DNA from 2 places in the Microbulbifer sp. ALW1 genome. Region 2 is predicted to be linked to the other one. Evidence: riboswitches for the same ligand, from Rfam matches in the RefSeq annotation. Region 2 holds a riboswitch; the other holds the start of a gene.

Region 1 (8,406 bases), 1.9 Mb from region 2:
CAGGTAGCGGTGAGCCGGATCCACATACACCAGCGGTGCACACAGGTCTTTCGGACTCGCTTGCTGCAGTGCCTCTGCCTCGGCGGCGCGGTTGAGATCAAGCGCAAGGGAGTTGGGAGCGTTAATGCGCAGTACCAGCGTTTTATCGCCCGCATCAATCAGAAAGCTGCGGTTGGTGAGCCCGCCTTCCAGCGAGCGAATCAGTTTGGGCGGTCTGTCACTCCATCGTTGCCACTCGTTGGCAATGAGATGTTCGACGCTCTGGTTCATGCGGTAACCGTCTGTTCCTGGCTGCCAGTTTGTTTTTGGTACAGCGCATACCACTGGAAAAATCCGATAATGACCAGGATCACGTACAGCACAAACAGCAGTGCTGTGAGATACAGCTCGCGGTCGATATACAGATAAATCGCGGCACCGTCGATGACGATCCAGTAAAGCCAGTTTTCCAGTACCTTGCGGGTGACCATATAGGTGGTTACCACGGCACCCCAGGTAGTGAAGGAGTCCAGGTAAGGCAGGGCGGCGCTGGTGTAGTTATCCAGTACGTAACCAAATATCAGGGTGAGTACGCCCACTCCCGTAAATGCAGAGAAATGCATGGCGGCGGACCAGCGGTGGATATGCAGCTTTTCACCTTCTTTATTGCGGTGTCGCCACTGCCACCAGCCGTACACGGCAATCACCAGATAAAAAATCTGTAGCGCCGATTCCATCAACAGGCTGACGTCCCAGAACAGGAACAGGTAGATGGCAGTACTGGCAAAGGCTGCGTACCAGCACAGGATATTTTCCCGCATTGCCAGCAGCAGATAGGTCAGCGCCAGTACCACCGCTGCCAGTTCCCACAGGGTCATGGCGGCGTAGGCGGTGGCGATGGCTTCGCGGATTTCCGGGGAGAACATGGATCAGAGTCCAATGTTGGGGTTCAGGTCGCCGTCGATAAATTTGCACACGAAGATCGCGCGTCCGAACTGCTCCCAGGATTTGCGCATTTCCGCTTTCAGGACATCCATCACCACATCGTAATCACCGAATACCTGGGTGCTCATGGTGTTGGAGATTACCTGCAGCTGCGGCTGTTCGTTCAGACGCTGGATAAAATCCTTGATGGCCGGAATGTACTCGTCTTTCAGCGGGTACATGCTGATATCTACGGAGAGTTGCATATCAAATCTCTTGAGTTATAGGGGCGTTCCATTGAACTTGTGCGAGGCGGTACCGATACCGGGTATACCTTTGCGCGACACGCCGTGAACCCATCCATGGGGGCTCGGCTGCGGCCATCCAGGCCGCAGACGGTCTCGCAAAGGTATACCCGGCATCGGTACCTTCATAGCAAGTTCAGTTCACTAAATCAAAATGTATAGCTGCCGGAGATACCCGCAGTGCGCGGTTCTCCCAGCTGGTAGTAGGCTTCCGGCACGTAGCCGTTGGCCGGATTGTTGCCGAACTGATTGCTGAAATAGAAACCGCGAGTGTAGATCACTTCGTCGGTGAGGTTTCTGCCCCACAGGGACAGATCCCAGTTGTCGCCGCGGTAGGTGAGGCGCGCATTGACTAGTTCGTAGGCGGTGGATTTTTCGTTGTGGCTGTTGGAGAAGTAGAAGTCGTCTTTGCCTTCCAGTTCCACGCGCGCCGTCAGGTTGCTGGTCAGTGCGTACTCGGCACCGGTGAAGTACTGGTAGTTGGGGGCGTGGGCCAGGTCGCGGCCGCTGAGGTCCACCGGCGAAGCTTCCCCGGTATTGTCATCGCGTCCATCGACGTGGGTGCTGCTGACAAAGTTTTCGAATTCCGCATTCAGCCAGCCGAAGGTGGCGAAGAGTTGCAGGGCATCGCTGGCCTGGAAGTTGATTTCCGCTTCGATACCGGTGCTGTGACCACCGGCAGCATTGGCCAGGTAGTCATCGAAGGAAAAGTCGTCCGGGTTGAAGATGGACTGCTTGGCCTGAACGTCGCTGCGGTCTTGGTAAAAGGCGGCGACCTGGGCCTGCAGGCGGCTTTCCAGCCAATCACCTTTTACCCCGAACTCGTAGTTCAGCATGCTTTCGGTTTCGAACAGGAAGGTGTCGCTGCCGATGGCCGGGTTGTTTTCCGAGGCAGAAATAATGCGACCGTTGACACCGCCGGCCTTGTAGCCGCGGGACAGGGTGCCGTAAAGCATGGTGTTGTCGGTGGCGTTGAACTGCAGGGTGATATTGCCGCCCCACAGGTCTTCGCTGGTATCGCTGGTGACCGCAAGCGAGTCACTGTAGTCCGCGCGGCGCTGCTCCAGGCGCAGGCCGGCAATCAGTTCGAAGCGCGCATTCAGGGCGGTATTCAGCTGCCCGTAAATGGCCGCATTGTCGGTATCGAATTGGCTGGCGAAGCTGGCGTTGCGTTCCAGTGCTTCTTCCTCGGTGCGCAGGTATGCACCGGCCACCCAGCCGGTGCTGCCGCCGAACAGCCGACTTTCGTCGGTGGAGACCAGGCGCACGTCGACGCTCAGGTTGTCGCGGTCGCGCAGGTAGTTGTCGGTGGAGCTGTATTCCCAGGGGTGAAAGCCCACATGAGTCCAGTCTTCGTCATAGCCGTATTCGGTATCGGAGGTGGCGGCGCTCAGTACGGATTTGACGGTGAACAGTTCGTTGCCGGACCAAAGTCCGCTCACTGCGCCGGCGAGGGCTTCCTGACGGTCCCAGCCCGGCTGGTCGGACAGGGTGTTGCGGGAGTTATCCAGCGTAAAGGCGTCGTAGCCGTTGTCCGCGTCCAGGTAGAAGAGGGTGAAGTCCAGTTGCAGGTCGTCACTGGCCTGGTAGCGCAGCTTGCCGCGGGCCACGGTCTCATCAATATTGTTGGTGTCTTTGCGGTCCAGGTAGCGGTTGTGCACATAGCCGTCGGACTGCTGATTCTGTATCGCGAAGCGGTAGCTTAATTGCTCTGACAGTGGGCCACTGGTGACCGCAGAAAGAGTGTGGGAACCGTAGCGGGCGGCTTCGGCGGATACTTTTGCAAAGGTTTCCGCAGTCGGTGCATTGCTGGTCATGCTCACCAGACCCGCCAGCGCGTTGGCGCCATACACGGTGCCCTGCGGGCCGCGCAGGATTTCCACCTGCTGCATATCCAGGGTGCTGGCGGCGAGGCCGAGGCCGGTAAAGTCGATGCCGTCGACAATCAGGCCAACGGACGGATTCACCGGGTCGATAAACTGGCTGCGCTCGCCGATACCGCGGATCTGCACGAAGCGGCCACGAGAGGCACCGCTGGAAAAATTCACGTTGGGCGCCAGATTCAGCAGTTGCTCAAGATTGGTCGCGCCGCGGGTTTCAATGACGGCGGTATCCAAAACACTCACACTGGTGGGGGTGTCAAACTGGCTGGCCGTGCGCAGCTGGCTGGTAACCACCACTTCTTCGATGGCGGTTTCCGCAGCGGCAGGCACGCTGGCCAGGGCTGTGGCAGTGGCGATCGCCTGGGCGACAGGCTTGATACCGGATTTGGTTCTGGGCTTGATGCAGTTATTGGAATTCATGGCTCTCTCGAACAAATAAGTGAGAGACCCGGAGTGCGACGTGAAGAGGGGAGCTTGTGGACTACCTATTCCTACGCCGGTATTAGCCGGATCAGGTTCAAGGGTTTGCGGGCCAGACCGATATGATCTGGCGGCATCTCAGGCGGTTGCCACCCCTTAGGTTTTGCGGGCGCGATGGTAGCAGATATGCAGAAGTGTCGGAACTGGTGAATGTGAACCCCAGCAGCCGCCAGGTCGAGGACGGGGCTTGCTTCTGTGGCTACTTCTGGACCTGCTTCGGCGGCGCTTCTCCTGCAGGTTGTGGATGCTGCTCTAGCAGCTGCGCCCGCTGCTTCTTCAGTCGATCCAGCTTTCTCTCACCTTCAGCCAGCTGCTCCGGTGATACTCCGCCCTGCCGTCCCAGTGCGATCATGTCTTTTAAATCGGCGATTTTTTTGGCCGAAGCGGCGGCAAAAGAGGCGTACACCTGCTGCTGCTGACGCGCTTCGTACGCCTGATACAGCTTGTGGTCTGCCAGCTCTTGGGTGGTGGGAGCAACCCGATCGCTGGGCCTGGGGGCCAGAGGGGGCATGCGCGGGTCGCCTGCGGCCATAGTCTGGCGCAGCGAGGTAACCGCGCTGGGTTCTGTCTCCTGAGGCCCTTTGCTGGCGGTTTTCGGTTGTGCAGGTTGCTGGTCGGATGACTGCAAGGGGGAGGATGAGGGACTCCGCTTGGCGATTGCGTCAGCTTTTTGCGATGACTGCCCAGAGCCATTGGTGGGGACACCATTAGCCGCTGTCGGCCAAACCCCAGACCAATAGACACCGAGAAGAGCTGCGGAAATAAATGCGAAGGTGATTAACTGGCGCGTCATGATGCGTTCTTCCGGTTTATTTCTCTGTGTATTTCGATGTGGGCGGCTTCCCGAGATTCGTGCAGTAACTGTTGGAACGTCTGCTGTAGCTTTTGCTGCGCAATGGCGTTGGCAGCCCGGTAGCGCACTGACTCGCCGTCTGCCGGTTGAAAACCGGTTTCCCGCTGGTCTACCAAGAGTATTTCCCAGTAAAGCACTTTGCCGTTCTGGGGGCTGCGAACGGGTCGGGAAACCTGATGGGGTGTTTGCACAAATGCCAGCGCCTTGCTCCAGTGATCCTCACGGCTGTTGCGGTCTATCCACCCCAGTGCGCCACCGGAGGCTTTGTCTTCGGCCTGGGAGTAACGTGTTACGGCTTCCGCAAAGGACAAGCCGCCCTGAATTTCTGCGTACACCTGGTCCGCTAGCTCCTGGCTGTCCAGGCGAATGTGATAGGCATGAACTTTTTCCACCCGGGTAAATTTGTCCCGGTGGCGCCAGTAATAGTTTGCAATTTCCTCAGCGGTGACCTGTCTGGCGAGGGCCTGCAGTTTGGGGTTTTCGTCGTGGATATCCTGTAGCAATCCCATTTGGCGCAGGCCGGATTCTCGCACCAGTGCATCTTCCACACACTGCTTGATGATCGTGCGAGAGAGTTCACTCACACCGGATTGGCGCTCAAACCAGTCGAGTACAAATTCCATGGTTAACTGCTGCCGGATCGCCTCGCGAATGAAGTCCTGATTCAGGTTGTGCATTTGTACCTTGAGCTGCATATTTTGGCGGCGGTACAAGTCCCACAGCGTCAGCTGCCGCTCAGCTTGTTGCGGATGAAAACGATACCGGGCCAGTACCAGATTTTTTGCTTGTTGCTGCTGTTGTGGCGTCATCGAAGTGTAAAGTTGCTGTTGCAGCCGCAGCGCTGGCGCCAGGTATTCGGTATCGATGGATAGCGGTGCGGTAAGGAAGTCCAGGACGTCGCCAGTACCAGTATTGCGCATGTCGTTTTGCAGTGATTCGCTGAAAGCGCTGCGAATGAGGCGGAACAGCTGTTGCTCCAGCTGGGTATCTCGGTCGTAACCCACTAGAGAGGGAGCAGCCTCGGACGATTGCCCGGTGAACTTGTTCGCCAGGATCCGGTTTTCCAACAGACCTTTTAACACGGACTCCCGATCCGCGGACGCGTTTCGCTGCCGCGCTACAGCAACGAAAAGGTCCAGCGCCTCGAAAGTGATAGCCTCGCCATCGATACGTGCCGCCACATGATCTGGCAGTGCAGGAGTGAACAGGGTAGCGGTCAAAAGTATCACTGCGACTGCCGGAACCAGTAACCAGAGCTTGTTGTTTTTCATCGTTGATTTCCGTCTGCCGGTATCGAGAGATACCGGCATTCTTTCGTTACCGATTTACTTATCGATTTACTTATCGATTTACCTATCGATAGTTACTGGCTTACCCGCTGTGCGGCGTGGTTCAGGATGTGAACTACCATGGCGATCGCGTTGGGGACAACGGTGCGCGCTACCTGGACCCGGTCATTGTGATCTGTGCTCGACAACACGATGCCACCGCTGCTATACGCCAGTGCGCCACCCTGGGTGAGCAACGGTCGGATATCGTGGTTGTTGCTGTTGACCGGGACAAAGTTGCTCAGGGCCTGGGTAACTAGCGTGTTGTCGTTCAGGTTTTCACTGTCATAGTAGTCGGCGACCCAGCCTTCCCAGCCGCTGTGATTCAATGCGGACGTTGTCCAGACGTGGTGGGGCTGCAGCAGGTCGGTGGTGTGCATGACAAAACCGAGGCTTTGCGCGGTGGGCTGGGCGAGGAACTGGCTGTACCAGTACTGGCCGAGGTTATCGATGGGCTGGAAGGGAATTTCCTCGAAATCGTCGTACATGGATTTTGCGGAATGACTTCCCTGTCGATAGTTTGCTTCGGTAATGCCGTAGCTGTTGTACTCCGAATCATCTGCCCAGAACCAGCCCGACATACCACCATTGCCGTCATCCAGGTAATCGCCCACCAGCCAGCTGGCGGCCAGGTTGTCGATATCCCCCCACACGGTGAGCAGGTCGTAGTTGTAGCCACCCAGGTCGTTACCATGCACGTCGGGCCCGCGGGTGTGATTCTGGAAGTGCCAGTAGCTGGTGTAGTTCACCAGGGAGGCGCCGGCATTGAATACCGGCGCGTATACACAGTCGCCGGTAACCGCACCGCAGAGGTAGGTGTCCTGAAAGTCATCGACATCGTAGGCGCCCTGGCCCAGGACCTCGGCAAACTGGTCCACGGTGTAGCCGGCGGCGTTCACCCAGGCTTTCAGATTCGCGTATTCCGTGGTGCCGGGGTTGTTGCGCATATAGTTGACGGCGTCGATCGCGATACGCTTGTGGGTGATTTGCTGGAATGCCTGGGCAGGAGTGGCCAGCAGGGCGGCCAATAGACTGGTGATCAGTAATTTATACATAAAAACTCCGGTTGCTTGTGTGGTTGCTTATCTAGATGCTTGTCGCGCGCCAGTAATTTTCTGGTCTATACCAGTCTGGAGTTTTTAAATGACAGCTTTTCGTGCGGAATGACGACAGTTGCTTGTGGCTTTTGTTTCGTCGTAGAAATGTGGCGAACATCGCAATTCGATCGTCTGGTTTCATTCACCTGCGGTATTTTTGTAATGTTCGCCGCATGCATTGTCGGCGCACGCTGAATGTCGCGATGGTGTATAAGTCGATGTATAAGTCGATGTGTCAGTCGGTGTATAAATCGCTGTATAAGCTGATGTATCAGCCTCTGGAGTAAGAATTTGAAACCTGTGGTGCACTCCTGGATTCGGTTTCTCGCCCATTTCCTGTTTATCCTCACGGCATGGACGGTGTTCATTAAATATCTATTTCCCATCGCCTATGCTCTGGGCGTGGGGGAGGCGTGGGATACCCATGTTTACTGGGATCTCTGGCCCATCGCGCATCTGTGGATGGGTTGGGCGCTGCTGGCGCAACCGGTCTATACCCGCCGCCTGGCGGTGGTGATGTCGGTGATCGAAATCGTGATCATCATCAGTAAATTTGTCGTATTTCTCGAGGATCCGGAGTGGACCATCTGGCGCACTAACTGGTTTGTGAACAAGGTGTTCGTTTTGGCGTGTTTTATACTGGTATTGCTTAGTGCCTTGGTGAAACCGGAATGGTTCCGGGCTGTCAGGTCTTAACTGACAGATCAAAATCAGGGATAAGTCATGGATGATGTACCAGCCCGCCGAAAATTTTTGCAGTTGCTGAGCGTCGGCGCGGTTACTGCTTACTGTGCGAGGTTTTCTTCGACTCTGGCACAAACTTCCGCTCTTGCGCACAAGGCGATTCCGAGTAGTGGTGAGCAACTGCCGGTGATCGGTATGGGCACCTGGCGCACGTTCAATGTGGGGGATGATCTCCAACTGCTGAATGCGCGCACCGGGGTGGTTAAGGCATTTTTCAGCCTGGGTGGCGGCCTGATCGACTCCTCCCCCATGTACGGTTCCGCGCCGGATACCCTGGGCTATGTGCTGAAGCAGCTGGGCAGACCGAAATCGCTGTTCGCCGCGGAAAAGGTCTGGAGCCCCGCCGGTGGCGGCGCCCGCGAGCAGATTGCGAACCTCGCTGCGCGCTGGGGTCTGCCCACATTCGACCTGGTGCAGGTGCACAACCTCGACGACTGGCGCGAGCACCTGGCGGTACTGCGGGAGTTGAAGGCGGCGGGTACGATCCGCTATCTGGGGATCACCACCTCGCATGGTCGCCGCCACGAAGAATTTGAGCAGGTAATGACTGCGGAGCAGCTCGACTTTGCCCAGCTCACCTACAACATTACTCATCGATCCGCGGAAGCGCGGCTGCTGCCGCTAGCGCGCGAGAAAGGTATCGCGGTTATTGCCAACCGCCCCTACGACGGTGGCAACCTGATCAAGCGGCTAAAGCGCAGTGAGACAGTGCCGGAATGGGCGCAGCAGGAGCTGGGGTGTCGCACCTGGGCGGATTTCCTGCTGAAATTTATCGTCAGTCACCCGGCGCTCAACTGCGCCATTCCGGCAACC
Region 2 (8,406 bases):
TCGCTGCCTTCGCTTTTAGCTCTGTGCTTTCTATCGCCCGAAATCAACCCTTGTGGTAGATCTCGGAGCCCATATCCATAAATTTTATGGACATTTCTTCCATGCCCTTGCTGGCTTCTGCTTCCTGCTTTGCCGCGTAGTCACGGACGTCTTGGGTAATTTTCATTGAACAGAATTTCGGGCCACACATGGAGCAGAAGTGGGCGACCTTGCCGGATTCTTTTGGCAGGGTTTCATCGTGGTACATGCGCGCGCGTTCGGGGTCGAGGCCGAGGTTGAATTGGTCTTCCCAGCGGAATTCGAAGCGGGCTTTGGAGAGGGCGTCGTCGCGTTTGTAGGCGCGGGGGTGGCCTTTGGCGAGGTCGGCGGCGTGGGCGGCGATTTTGTAGGCCATTAGGCCTTCTTTTACGTCTTCTTTGTTGGGCAGGCCGAGGTGCTCTTTGGGGGTTACGTAGCAGAGCATGGCGCAGCCCATGCTGCCGATCATGGCGGCGCCGATGCCGGAGGTAATGTGGTCGTAGCCTGGAGCTATGTCGGTGGTCAGGGGGCCGAGGGTATAGAAGGGGGCGCCGTGGCAGTGCTCCAGCTGTTCGTCCATGTTTTGTTTGATCTTGTGCATGGGCACGTGGCCGGGGCCTTCGATCATGGTTTGGACGTCGTGTTTCCAGGCAATTTCGGTGAGTTCGCCGAGGGTGTGCAGTTCGCCGAACTGGGCTTCGTCGTTGGCGTCGGCGATACAGCCAGGGCGCAGGCCGTCGCCCAATGAGAAGCTGACGTCGTAGGCTTTCAGGATTTCACAAATATCCTCGAAGTGGGTGTAGAGGAAGTTTTCTTTGTGGTGGGCGAGGCACCATTTGGCCATGATGGAGCCACCGCGCGAGACGATGCCGGTGACGCGTTTGGCGGTGAGAGGTACGTAGCGCAGCAATACGCCGGCGTGGATGGTGAAGTAGTCGACGCCCTGCTCTGCCTGTTCAATCAAGGTATCGCGGAATACGTCCCAGTTGAGGTCTTCGGCAATGCCGTCGACTTTTTCCAGGGCCTGGTAGATCGGTACGGTGCCGATGGGGACCGGTGAGTTACGCAGGATCCATTCGCGGGTTTCGTGGATGTTCTGGCCGGTGGAAAGATCCATTACGGTGTCGCCGCCCCATTTGATGGACCAGACGAGTTTTTCCACTTCTTCTTCGATAGAGGAGGTGATCGCGGAGTTGCCGATGTTGGAGTTCACTTTACACAGGAAGTTGCGGCCGATGATCATCGGTTCCAGTTCTGTGTGATTGATGTTCGCGGGGATAATGGCACGGCCTTCGGCGACTTCGCGGCGGACGAATTCCGGGGTGATTTGTGGCGGAATGTAGATGCCTTCGCGAGCTTTCTGATAGTCCGTTGTCGTCAGCTCCTCAGCGATTTTCGCGCGACCCATGTTTTCGCGGATGGCGATAAATTCCATCTCCGGGGTGATGATGCCCTGGCGCGCGTAGTGCATCTGGGTGACGTTCTTGCCGGGCTTGGCTTTGCGCGGTGCGGGCAGGTTATCGAAGCGGATATGGTCGAGGCCCTGGTCGGCCATGCGTTTCTGGCTGTAGGCGGCCTGGCGGGTGTCGAGTATTTCGGTGTCGTCGCGGGCTTCGATCCATTGCTGGCGCAGTTTCGGCAGGCCTTCACGGACGTTGGGTTTGTAATCTGGGTCGGAGTATGGGCCGGCGGTGTCGTAGACCTGCAACGGTTCATTGGGCTCAAATACGGGGTTTTGTTCGTCGCCGCCGACGAGGCTTTGGCCCAGGCAGATTTCGCGAACGCCGACCTTGACGCCTTTGTGCTCCCCTTGCAGATAGACTTTGCGGGAGTTGGGGAATTGTTGGGCGGTGAGGTTATCGAGGAATTTTTTGGCACTTTCCTGCTGTTCGGCGCGGCTCTTCTTATTTGTTTTATTAGTGTTGGTTTTTGGTTCGGCGACTTGAGACATGCTGACCCCTTGCGTCATTTCTGACGTTCCATGGATGGTATCCGTGAGTGGATGCCGGGGGGCAGATGGGAGAGCGGGTTTCGGACGCGCAGATTTAAAATCAAATTTAAATCTGGATTCAAACATGCGTACGAAAAGTAGCGAATTCAGATCTTGTTCCCTACGCGGGGGTTACCCCGATCAGGTTCAACGGATCTCGCAACAGCGATCTCAGCCCAAAGGCACTCCGACAAGTTGGGGCCGAGTATAGTGGTAATTTGACCGGAAGGACAAGTCTTTGGGAATTTGAGGTGTGGTTCTGCGCCCCGTATTGGGTTTTTCGCGGCTTGAAGGTCCGTTGTACTTCGTAGCACTTCTAGTGGCGCCCGGTCACTGGGTAGTAGCTTTCAGGACCGCTGTGAATACGTCCCTGTACGCTGCGTCGGCGACGTCCATGTCGCCGACGCTCCTGAAAGCTACTACCCAGCGCCCGGCCTTCGATTCACACTTCTGACTTCGATTTCACCATCTGGCTTCGTAGTGGTTAGATCACCAGCGTCTTTTGATAGCTCATTTCTCGGATGGCGTAGCTCACGCCTTCTCTGCCTACGCCGCTTTCTTTTACACCGCCGAAGGGGAAATGTTCAGCGCGGAAGCCCGGGCCGTCGTTGACGGCGAGAAGGCCTACGTCCAGTTGGTTGTATAGACGTTTTGCCAAGGCGAGGTTTTGGGTGAATACGCCGGCTTGCAGGCCGAAGGGTGAACTATTGATCAAGGAAACCAGTTCTGCTTCGTCATCGAACTTGCGCAGCGGAACAACCGGACCAAAGGTTTCTTCCGCAACCAGTTCGGCGTCGTCGGCGACGTTGTCGAGGATGGTTGGCCAGAGGATATTGCCTTCGCGCTTGTGACCAAACAAAACATTTGCACCGCGCTGTACGGCAGATTCGATGCGTCCTGCCACTTCATCGGCAGCGGCGGTGTGGATCAGGGGGCCGACGAAGGTGTCGTCAAGAGCGGGGTCGCCGACGTTTAGGTTGGCGGTGGCGGTGACGAGTTTTTCGGCGAAAGCATCGAACACTTCGCTGTGGACAAACAAACGTTTGGCGGCGGTGCAGCGTTGACCGGCAGTGGCAAAGCGTTGGTTGATGGTGGCGTTTACCGCCGCATCGAGGTCGGCGTCGGGCATGACGATGAGCGGGTCGTTGCCGCCGAGTTCGAACAGCATTTTTTTGTAGCCGGCGTTCTTCGCGATGGCGTTGGCGGCGGCGGTGCCACCGGTGAAGTTGATCGCCTGGATTTCCCGGTGGGACACCGCGTAGCTGGTGGCTTCGATATCCGGGATCAGCATTTGCAGTACGGATTTGTCCATGCCGGCGGCGTAGCAGAGTTCTACCAGCAGCTCCGCGGAACGTTTGTTCTGCGGGCCGGGTTTGAACAGGATGGTGTTGCCTGCGGCAAAGGCGGGGCCGATTTTGTGTACTGCGATGTTGATCGGGAAGTTGAACGGCGTGATGCACAGCACGGTGCCCAGCGGCTTCCACAGTACCACGCCGATTTTTTCGCGCATGGGCGGGAAGGCGTCGGAGTCGAGGGCTTCGCCGTTGATATTACGGGCTTCCATGGCGCTGGACAGGGCGGTGTTGTAGGCGCGGTCGATTTCGATTCGGCTGTCACTGATGGTTTTGCCGGTTTCTTCACAAATCAAACGGGCCAGGTCTTCCTTGCGTTCCAGCATTAGCTGGGCAAGTTTCATCAGGATATTCGAGCGCTCAAATGCGGGGGTGGCCAGCTGGGTTTGGCGGCCGGCCACCAGGGTTTGGATCGCCTGCTCTACTTGTTCTTTGGTGTGGAAGTCGTAGGCTTCGATCTGCTCGCCGTTGTAGGGGTTAATAATCTGATAATCGGCCATCGTATATACCTAAATTCTTATGCTACAAACAACTGGTAAACAATACGCGCCCCGGCAATCACGAGTGCCGCGCGCATTAAGTTGAAAAAAACTTCGCTGTTGATCCGGTTCAATAGTGCAATACCGATGCGGGTACCAATTACCGCAGCTATGGTGAGTAGCAGGATCAGCCCCAGATGATCGGAAAAGGCAAATCCCAGATAAATAAACGCAGGCACCTTGAGTGCGTGGCACCAGGCCTGCATCACGGATTTGTTCGCCACAATCTCTTTGGGCGTCATATCCTTGCGCACAAAGAAAGCGGCCAGCAGCGGATCTACCGCACCGGCGACAATACCCAATGTACCGGTAGCGATGCCCACCCAGAAAAAATTGCGCGGCTTCAGTCGGATTTCCGGCAGTTTTTTCGGTTTGAAAACGGTGTAGAAAATCAGCACTGCCAGCAACACCAACGGCAGCTGTTTCCAGTCGAGATTGGCTAGCCCCAGGGTCATAGCAGCGGAGCCCAGGGTGCAACCAATAAAGAACGGTATGCATTGCTCCCAGCGGATATGTTCGCGCACGTAGGCAACGCGCGCGAGATTATTCAGCAGCTGCACGGCGCCGTGAATCGGCACCAGGGCACGCAACGGAATAACCACGTTCAATGCGGCAAACATCAAAATGCCGCCCGCGCCGCCGGTCACCGCGGAGATAAACGCGCTGACCACGCAGACAGCAAGTAACAGCCCAAGGGCAAGGCCGGGGCTCTGGTCTGGCATCAGGCTTAACAGCGAACCCAGCTCCGCCAAGGACTACCCCCACGCTTTGAACAGTGACTGATATTAATGCGAACGTATTCGTTCGAACGGTTTTTGAGCGATGGCCAGTCTACCCATATGACAGGCTTAAACCCAGTAGTCACGGGCCTGCAGCTGGTCATTTAGGGACATAATCAGCGAATTAGGGCGTTGTTCTGGCTACCCTAAACTGGAGCCATGAAGCCCGATACCAGTACCGCCATGCGCGAGATCATCTCGGAAGTCCGCACCACCCTGCCCTTCACCATGCCGGCAGCCGAGCTATGTGCGGGCCCTTGCCAGGGCTGCGCGAAGAAGTTGTTGGAGTATCTGGATCAGGAGATCGAGGAATGGGAAAGCCGCCTGGATGCGGATGAGAAACCGACTCTTGGTGAAGTCTCCAGGTTCGCCAAGACGTGCACCCGTATTCACAAGGCAATTGCGGCGAATGGGTTAATTACTTCGGATCATACCCAGTAAAACGCACTGAATCCCTTCTGTGGCGGCCAAGCACCGGGAGTGGCTTTTCAGGACCGCTGTGAACCCATCCCTGGGCGCTGCGGCGCAAACATCCTGTTTGCGACGCTCCTGAAAAGCCACTCCCGGTACTCGCCCTTCCAACTTACCCCTTGCACTCCGACGAAATAACCTTCATACGAAGCCCAATAGGTTCGACTGAAGGTAGTGTGCCGGGGATCCGTTTTCGAAAGCGTCGGCGACAGGGACGTCGCCGACGCAGCGTACAGGGATGTATTCACAGCGGTTTCGAAAACGGATACCCGGTGCACTTCCGCCACAGGAGAGTTTAAAAAGCTCGATGATTCGGAGCTAAGAACTCTGACAGATCAAAGCGAGTTCAAAAAAGCTTTTACGGCATTGCGGTCACCAGCACTCATCGATTCATAATTCAATCGACTCTGAGTGGCTTCACCGCCATGCCAGAGAATCGCCTCATCCAGCGTGCGTGCCCGTCCATCGTGGAGGTAACGCACATTCTCCTCGCCATTTTGAACATACTTGAGACTGCCCAATCCCCACAGCGGCGCCGTCCGCCACAAGTTACCGGCAGCCTCCCCTTGCACAAGAGAGTCGGCAAGATCCGGCCCCATATCATGCAACAGCAGATCGGTATACGGCTTGATCTGTTGATTGCGCAGTTCCGCCAGCGGGTGCCGGTCCGAAGTCGTGAACGAAGCCTTGTGACAACCGGTGCAGCCCGCGTCACCAAACTTCTGTTCACCCAAAGTAATTTCCTGTGGATTCAGTTCGTGCTCCGGCGACACGCGGATACCCGCAGGATAGCCACTGCGCAGACTGCGCTGGGCAGGAACGCCCAGCAACGCCAGATACTGATGCAGACGCGTCAGTTCGGTTTCCGAGACATGCGTCGAGACACCCGCTACATGGCAGTTGTCATCACTCTTCTGGCAGTCCCGCAGTGGATATACCGGTGAAGTGATCCCCATATCCTGCACCAGTGCTTCCGCAACCTGATGCCGCAACCCCGCCTTTGCCGCCTTCCAACCCAAGCGCCCGAGGCGGGTTTGCCCGGTTTCCGGATCCGTCACAAAATTCGCGCGGCCGCGGATACCATCGCCATTGCTGTCCTCTGGATCTGCATTGGCCAGTATGTCAGCCTCATCAATTGCCTCCAGTAACCCAAGGCCAATTACCTGCGGCGCCTGGCGCACGGAAAAGGTATCCGGCACTGCACCCGCAAACTGATACAGTGGTTTTTGTAGTTCCACCTGGGTGCCATCGTTCAGCGTCCGGTACTGGGTCTGCATCGATTGAATGCGCACCGAGTAATCCGTCGCGCCGCTATCCTGCACCTGCTGCTGGATATTGAAACCGTACACCGGATGGGGGTTGCTATTACTGTCACCGGTCAGCACCGAAAGGGTATCCAGTGTCTCGCCTACGGCCACCGTCGCACTGCGACCATTCTGGATATGACAGCCGATACAGCGCTCCGCATTAAAACGTGGACCTAACTGATTACTGTGTGCGGAAAATACCGGGTTTTCGTTGGGAAATTCCGAGTGAACACCATCGTCGAATGATGTGTGGAACAGCCTGCGGCCCTCGACAAAGCGCTGGGTGTTTTGAATCCCGATATTATTCGCCATCTGCTGGAACATCCGCATCGGCTCCTCGGAATAGTTATAGGAAATACTGGTATCGCCACCCAGCAGGGTTTCCTGTGGCAGCGGTTCCGAGTCGAGGTTTGGGTGAATGCCGTACCAGGGACGCACCCCGACACCAACCACATACAATTGCTCAAACGAGTAATAACGCTCACCACCGCCATCAATCACCGGTGTCTGCAATCGCGGCGCTGGCGCCAGCTCAATTTTGTCGCCAACCTGCAACGGGCTGTGCGGATCGGTTCGCCAGTTGGAATCCACTTCCATAAAGCAATCCGGCACCCCCGCATGGCACAGCGGCTGGCCACCTTCATTGGGGTTGTTGAAACCGTAGTTCAGTGACCAGCCGAACTCCGTCACCGTCGGGTCCAGCACATTGCGGAACAGGCTGAAGGTGGTACCGTAGAACGAGCCGGCATTCACGTGCATGTAGAATTGCACCTTGTTGCCACCCGCAGCCACGTTGTCGCGGATCTCCAGGCCAAAGGTGCGGTTCTGAAAATAGAACGGCGGGAATGTCAGGTATCGACCAGGCTGTACATCTTCCCAATCCCAGGGCTCTCCGCGCTCACGTGCGTGACGCTCGGTCGGTCGCGCGCCCATCAGGGTTACCAGGGTGCCATCGGGCTCGGTGTACTGAATCTGCTCCAGTACCTCAATCCCTTCCGGAAACAACGGCACATAGGCCACAGGCCCGGTGGGCTCACCGCCCTCGCCCTCAACCCGGACCTCAAACAGCGAATACCCCCAGGCGTTACCCTCACTCGGCTCAAGTGCCATTACCCGCAGATGCCGGTAGCTGCCGGACAGATCCAGCACATCGGTGCGGTTACCGAAAACGCCATCATTTTTTGACGCCAGCGTTGTCCACTGATTGCCATCATTTGAACCCTGCACCTCAAATCGTTTCGGGTTTGCCGCCTCCCAGTCCAGTTCGATCTTGCCGAGCTCCGTGGAAGCCCCGAGATCAATACTGAGCCAGCTGGGTGTCACGCCATGTTCGGATTCCCAGCGGCTGTAACCACTTCCATCCACCGCGTCCGCCGCCGGACGCAACTGGGTACTCGCCAACACCGGTTTATTCAAAGCCAGGTTTTCCGCAGCCAGAGCGGGCCATGTAGAAGTGGAAAGTAGTGCGGCAACAGCCACAAGCCGCCCCGCGAGGACACCTTGCAGGCGTCGCGTGTTATTGATTTTCCTCATCATGCATTTCCTGATTTATCGCTGATTATTTTTATTTAGTAGATGTTTCAGTGTTGGGAGCAGAACTTCGGATTCGTTGCCCAATGTGCAAGGCACCCACTGCTCCCTGGTTGATGCGCGCTTTTGAGATTTACAGCGAGCGCAAAAACGCAATCAGTTCGGCTCGCTGTCCGGCCGCAAGTGCTCGATAACCCGCCTGACTGTTTGCGGCCTCCCCACCGTGCCAGAGAATTGCCTCCTCAATGGTGCGCGCCCGACCGTCGTGCAATAGATTTGTGTGTCCGCTGACCGCCTCCAGCATGCCGAGCCCCCAAAGTGGCGGCGTGCGCCATTCGCGATTGAGCTCCGGCGACGCGGTCAGACTGTCAGCCAGCTCCTCGCCCATGTCGTGCAGCAGTAAATCGGTGTAGGGACGTA

Evidence for each region. Region 2 has a riboswitch for thiamine pyrophosphate ahead of thiC (phosphomethylpyrimidine synthase ThiC). Riboswitches for the same ligand answer to the same signal wherever they lie in the genome.
Region 1: it holds a riboswitch for thiamine pyrophosphate, as region 2 does, so the genes downstream of both, GRX76_RS07700 (TonB-dependent receptor) here and thiC (phosphomethylpyrimidine synthase ThiC) in region 2, are expected to answer to the same signal.

The regions. Positions count from the first base shown of each region.
Region 1 is NZ_CP047569.1:1,893,483-1,901,888, forward strand. Features, by position in the region: gene GRX76_RS07685 (choline kinase family protein) at 1-270, opposite strand, end outside; gene pnuC (nicotinamide riboside transporter PnuC) at 267-905, opposite strand; gene GRX76_RS07695 (YkoF family thiamine/hydroxymethylpyrimidine-binding protein) at 909-1,169, opposite strand; gene GRX76_RS07700 (TonB-dependent receptor) at 1,358-3,511, opposite strand; TPP riboswitch at 3,563-3,678, opposite strand; gene GRX76_RS07705 (hypothetical protein) at 3,771-4,364, opposite strand; gene GRX76_RS07710 (peptidylprolyl isomerase) at 4,361-5,695, opposite strand; gene GRX76_RS07715 (phospholipase) at 5,788-6,807, opposite strand; gene GRX76_RS07720 (hypothetical protein) at 7,141-7,545, shown strand; gene GRX76_RS07725 (aldo/keto reductase) at 7,573-8,406, shown strand, end outside.
Region 2 is NZ_CP047569.1:3,758,615-3,767,020, forward strand. Features, by position in the region: gene thiC (phosphomethylpyrimidine synthase ThiC) at 44-1,969, opposite strand; TPP riboswitch at 2,110-2,208, opposite strand; gene GRX76_RS15565 (aldehyde dehydrogenase family protein) at 2,493-3,860, opposite strand; gene GRX76_RS15570 (sulfite exporter TauE/SafE family protein) at 3,878-4,651, opposite strand; gene GRX76_RS15575 (hypothetical protein) at 4,838-5,119, shown strand; gene GRX76_RS15580 (di-heme oxidoredictase family protein) at 5,485-7,992, opposite strand; gene GRX76_RS15585 (di-heme oxidoredictase family protein) at 8,120-8,406, opposite strand, start outside.